Linked DNA regions of Aminobacter aminovorans. The main gene of each other region encodes a partner of the protein of the gene in region 2 in a complex. Links are inferred from orthologs where the notes say so. Each region holds a gene or a part of one and is shown on either strand. Other genes may lie near its edges.

What was found.
Region 1: the proteins of dnaN (region 2) and dinB are in contact, whole or in part, in a solved structure (PDB 1OK7), measured with the Escherichia coli proteins. The link is inferred for Aminobacter aminovorans from one-to-one orthologs.

The regions. Positions count from the first base shown.
Region 1 is NZ_UFSM01000002.1:373,209-376,064, forward strand. What follows is about bases 40-2,856. They hold dinB (DNA polymerase IV), read right to left. Parts: upstream 2,102-2,856; coding sequence 977-2,101; downstream 40-976. Other genes in these bases: DY201_RS26330 (SDR family NAD(P)-dependent oxidoreductase), read right to left, coding at 40-683; DY201_RS26340 (ROK family transcriptional regulator), read left to right, coding at 2,320-2,856. Also shown: more of DY201_RS26330, read right to left, coding at 1-39. UniProt on the Escherichia coli protein: Poorly processive, error-prone DNA polymerase involved in translesion repair and untargeted mutagenesis. Copies undamaged DNA at stalled replication forks, which arise in vivo from mismatched or misaligned primer ends.
Region 2 is NZ_UFSM01000001.1:905-3,731, reverse strand. What follows is about bases 6-2,793. They hold dnaN (DNA polymerase III subunit beta), read right to left. Parts: upstream 2,065-2,793; coding sequence 946-2,064; downstream 6-945. Other genes in these bases: dnaA (chromosomal replication initiator protein DnaA), read right to left, coding at 2,268-2,793; recF (DNA replication/repair protein RecF), read right to left, coding at 6-896. Outside these bases: more of recF, read right to left, coding at 1-5; more of dnaA, read right to left, coding at 2,794-2,827. UniProt on the Escherichia coli protein: Confers DNA tethering and processivity to DNA polymerases and other proteins. Acts as a clamp, forming a ring around DNA (a reaction catalyzed by the clamp-loading complex) which diffuses in an ATP-independent manner freely and bidirectionally along dsDNA.

The sequences.
Region 1 (2,856 bases), on a different replicon or contig from region 2:
TGCCGCGACTTCAGCCCGGCCATGATGTGGTCGACCGCCGCTTCGGCCGAAATCAGAAATGGCATCGGAAAATCGTTCTTCTGCGTCAAAGGCGTGTCGACGAAGCCCGGATTAATCAGGCTGAGGCGCACGTTGCGGGCGGCGAGTTCGGGATGCAGCGCCTCGCACAGATTGATGAGCGCGGCCTTGGAAGCGCCATAGGCAGCGGCGCCCGGCAGGCCGACATAACCCGCGACCGATGACACGACGGCAATGTGGCCCGACCCGCGCGCCATCATGCGTGGCATCAGCGCGGCCAGGCAATGTACCGCGCCCATCAGGTTGACCTCGACGGTCGCGCGAAAGGCGGCGGCGTCCAAGCGGGCAGCTGTATCACGGGCGTAGGTGCCGGCGTTCAACACGACAAGGTCGAGCGGCCCCAGTGTGTCCTCGATGCCGACCAATGTCTCACGCGCGGCCTCGGCGTCCGTCACGTCGAGCGGAAACGCATGGATGCGATCGGGGGCTTCGGCGGCAAGTCTTTCGAGGTCCCGCGCCGTCCGCGCGCTTGCCGCGACATTCCAGCCCTCGCGGGCGAGGCGAAGCGCCAGGACGCGGCCGATGCCGGAACTGGCTCCCGTCACCCACGCCGTGCGGCCGTCCATTCCGGCCTGGCCTTCGTCCGCGTTCATGTTTCCGTGCATGTCGGCTCCCTTGGAAGAACGGGTGGTCACTCCTGATACGTTGGAAGTCGGCAATTGGTTCAGTATGCGGCCTGTGAAGCGTCCGGGCATGACGAGGGCGCCTGCCCTCGCGTACAAATGGGGTGCAGCGGCGGCGCGTTCGAAGGCAGGGGCTTATTTTTGTTCCCTACCCACGGTTCTCTGAACGGAAAAGGACAGTTGCACGCTGGGGAGGCAGTAGCCCGACCTGCTGCAAGGGGCACGCGAGCTCCAAGGTCATTGCAGCAAAACACAGTCCTTGTGTAGGCGGCCGCCTAGATCATCAGGCTGAGCTGATCCTGCTCTTCTCTTTGATCGTCGTCGAACGACGACAGCGTCACACCGATGAGACGGACGCCTTTCGCGGTCGGGAAAAGCGGGGCGAGCAGGTTGCGCGCGACCTCCTCCACATCGGAGGCATTGTCGATCGCGGTGCCCACGGTGCGGCTGCGGGTGATCTGCTGGAAGTCGGCGAACTTGACCTTCAGCGTCACGGTTCGACCATACAGCGATTTCGCTTCGCAATGGCGCCAGACCTTGGCGACGAGGGCAGTAACTTCGGCGCGGGCCGCCTCGAGGTCGAAAATGTCGACGGCGAAAGTGTCCTCGGCGCCGACCGACTTGCGTGGCCGATCCGGCTGGACCGGCCGCTCGTCGATGCCGCGCGCGATCTTGTAGTACCAGGCGCCGGCCTTGCCGAAGTGCTGCTGCAAGAACGGCAATGGCCTTGCCTTCAGATCGGCGCCAGTCAGGATGCCCAGCCGTTCCATCTTCGCGGCCGTCGCCGGCCCGACGCCGTGGAATTTCTTCACGGCGAGAGCCTCGACAAAGGCCGCGCCCATGCGCGGCGTGATGACGGCCTGGCCGTTCGGCTTGTTCAGATCGCTCGCCATCTTTGCGAGGAACTTGCAGTAGGAAATCCCCGCCGAGGCGTTGAGCCCCGTCACCTCCTTGATGCGCGCACGGATCCGCGTGGCGATCTCGGTCGCGACCGGAATCGACTGTTTGTTCTCGGTGACATCGAGATAGGCTTCATCGAGCGAAAGCGGCTCGATCAGGTTGGTATGCTCCGCAAAAATCTCCCTGATCTGGGTCGAAACCGCGCGATAGACGTCGAAGCGGGGCGGTACGAATATCAAATCCGGGCATCGCCTTTTTGCGGTGATGGAAGGGAGGGCGGACCGCACGCCGAAGGCGCGCGCCTCGTAGCTGGCGGCGGCCACCACGCCGCGCGCCGCTGACCCGCCAACCGCAACCGGCTTTCCCCTCAGCTCCGGATTGTCGCGCTGCTCGACCGAGGCATAGAACGCGTCCATGTCGACATGGATGACCTTGCGATGAGGCGCGCCCTCGGTTGTCGCCTCGTCGCCGCCATGTCCTGATCGCTCGCTCGTCACCATCGGCTCGCTGCCACGCCTCATTCGCTGGAGTTTATCGTCTCCGGAAATGGCCGGCGACTCATCCGCTACGAGCATATTGCCCGGACGCCGCCGCTTCGAGATGAAACCTCATCCCCGCGCTTGCCGCCCTCGCAACAATCCTGGCGTCAACAAAACGATTGACAGTCCGGCCGTCTCGCTAATAAGTTCGGTTATAGAACGAATTAAATGAGGTCGGCGTGAACGACAGCCTGCGCATCTCCCGGAAGTTCTCGCAGCGCTCGGTGATGGAAGCGATCGTGCAGGGCGGGCCCATTTCGCGTGCGTCGATCTCCAAGCAGACCGGCCTGTCCAAACAGACCATCTCCGAAATCGTCCGCGTGCTGGAGCAGGAAGGCTGGGTCCAGGAAACCGGTCGCACCAGTGGCCATGTCGGCCGCACGGCGGTAACCTACGAGCTTGTCTACGACGCCGCCTATATCGTGGCCGTCGACCTCGGCGGCACCAAGGTTCGTGTCGCGATTACCGATCTCGCCTGCCAGATCTTCGCCGAGGACACGGCGCCGACAGATCCACGCGGCGGCGGCTACATCGTCGACCAGATCGCCGCGCTGGCCTTCCGGGCAGCGGCCCAGCAAGGCATCGCCCGCGACAAGATCAAGCTTGCGGTCATCGGCGTCCCCGGCGCGCCTGACAATGCGACCGGCCGCGTGCTGCTCGCGCCAAACATTGCCGATTTCGACAAGATGGATGTGGTCAGCGCATTCTCGGAAGCC
Region 2 (2,827 bases):
ATGCCGACCAGCAGGGCCTTCTGCTCGCCGGTCGAGCACAGCTCAGCCGGCATGGATTTCGGCTTGTGGCGCACGACGAGGTCGGAGCGGTGCGGGCCTTCGAGCGTGCGTCCCGCCGCACGGTCACGCTCGCGTCCAACGGCCAGCGCCTGACGGAAGCGCTCCTCCAGCTCGACCGCCGGCATGTCGCCGATGCTTCGTTCAAGCGTGCCTGCAAGGCTGAGCTCGGCCTGCGGAAAGGGGCCGGTCTCGGGCATCCGCTCGATCATCGCCGTCAAAAGCCGCACCATTTCGACACGCGCCGCGGCAATCGCAGCGCCCGTCTCGGCCATCTGGATCTCGATCGCATCGAACCAGGCGTTGTCGCGGCGGTCCTCCGAAAGCAGCCGGTTGCGGCCGCGCATCGCCTTTTCATAGTCGAGCGCGCGCTGGCCATGAGCCGGGTCGATCGCCAGCACCAGCCGGTCGAGGAAGCGCCGGCGGTCGCCGGCGGGGCCGGTGAATAGGGCGTCCATCGACGGCGTCAGCCACACCACGCGCAGCCATTCGAGCATGTCGTCGGCCTTGGCGGCGGCACCGTTGATGCGGACGCGACGTCCGGCTTCGCCCACTGCTTCCGGTGCCGTCCCCGTGCCAATCTCGGCATCGCCGATCGGTCCTTGGATTGTGGCATGCACGGCAAAACTGCCCGCGCTGCCCTCGCGGGCGACATCGGGATAAGGCGCGCGGCGCAGGCCGCGGCCGGGCGTCAGGAAGGAGATCGCCTCGAGCAGGTTGGTCTTGCCGGCGCCGTTCTCGCCGGTGAACACCACCGCGCCCGGCCTGAGGTCGAGCGACAGCGCGTTGTAATTGCGAAAGTCCGTAAGCTTAAGTTTGCTGATATGTGTCGAGGGGATGCGTTTCCGCTCTCCCCCCGTGTCCGGCTCTTGCATTGGATTGCGCGCGCTACACGCGCATCGGCATCAGCACGTAGAGAGCGTTCTCGTCGGCTGTGTCGTGGATGAGCGTGGGCGAACCGGCATCCGCCAGCATGAAGCGGGCTTCGCTGCCCTTGAGCTGGGCGGCGACGTCGAGCAGATATTTGGCGTTGAAGCCGATCTCGATCGGGTCCGACGAATAGTCGGCGGCAAGTTCTTCGACAGCACTGCCCGAATCGGGGTTGTTGACGGCGAGCGTCACCAGCCCGTCGGCAATCGACAGCTTCACTGCGCGGCCGCGTTCCGACGAGATCGTCGACACACGGTCAACGGCCGCTGCAAAGCTCTGGCGGTCGATGATCAGCTTCTTGTCGTTGCCGCTCGGAATGACGCGTTGATAGTCGGGGAAGGTACCGTCGATCAGCTTGGACGTCAGGATCACACCGCCGATGGTCAGGCGCATCTTGGTGTCGGAAATCTCGGTCGTCACCGCAACATCCGGATCGTCGATCAGCTTCTGCAGCTCCGAAACGGTCTTGCGCGGAATGATGATGCCCGGCATGCCCTCGGAGCCGGCCGGCGCCTCGACTTCGGCGCGCGCCAGGCGGTGGCCATCGGTGGCGACAGCGCGCAACATCAGCTTGCCGCCGCTCTCATGCGTGTGCAGGTAGATGCCGTTGAGGTAGTAACGCGTCTCTTCGGTCGAGATGGCGAACTGGGTCTTGTCGATCAGGCCCTTCAGCGCATTGGCCTCAAGCCGGAAGATGTGGGAGAACGTGCCGGCCGAAAGCTCGGGGAAATCCGACTGCGGCAGGCACTGCAGGCGGAAGCTGGAGCGGCCCGACACCACCGACATGGCGTTGCCGTCCTCGTCGGTCTTCAGCATCACTTCCGCGCCGTCCGGCAGCTTGCGCACGATGTCGTAGAGCAGGTGCGCCGGAACGGTGGTGGCGCCGCCCTGTTCGACCGAGGCCGGCGTCGCTTCCGAGATCTCGAGATCAAGATCGGTGGCCTTCAGTTCGAGGCTCGCGCCATTGGCCTGCAAAAGCACGTTGGAGAGGATCGGAATGGTGTTCCGGCGCTCGACCACGCGGTGCACGTGGTTCAAGGACTTCAACAGGTTGGAGCGTTCCAGGATAACACGCATGACGAAACAGGCTCGCTTCTTTTGAAGGTGCGGGCTCGCGGGCTCGAATGCGCCCGGGAAAGCCCGCAACACGATCGGAATTGGGCTGAGTCTGACAGTAAAAACGGCGGAAAGGCAAGCCCGCGCGACGACTAGGCGGCCGTAGCGCGGGCGTTCTGGGGATAAGTCGCAGGCGTCAAACTGTCGCCTGCGTTCGCACCCCGTCAGGCCTGGTCGTTGATCAGCCGCCTCAGCAGTTCGAGTTCTTGGGCCAGCGTGTTGTCGCCGCCCGACAGGTCCTCGATCTTGCGCACGGCATGCAGCACCGTGGTGTGGTCGCGGCCGCCGAAACGCCGGCCGATCTCGGGCAGCGAGCGCGGTGTCATCACCTTCGACAGATACATCGCGATCTGGCGCGGCTTGACGATGGTGCGGGTGCGGCGGTTAGACAGAAGTTCCGTCTTCGACACGTTATAATGGCGCGCCACGATACGCTGGATGTCCTCGATGCGTACGCGCTTTGGCTCGCCCGAGCGGTATATGTGGCCGAGGATCTCGTCGATGCGCTCGATCGACAGCTGCGGCTCGAACGACTGGCGGAAGATCAGCTGGTTGAAGGCGCCTTCCAGTTCACGGCCTGAGCCGGTCACGGTGCGGGCGACATGGGTGAGGATTTCCTCGTCCATGGCAAGGTTGGGGTCTTCGTTCTTGGCGCCGGCAAAGCGCAGCTTGAGCATGCCAAGGCGCATGCCGAAGTCAGGCGCCGACATTTCCAGCGCCACGC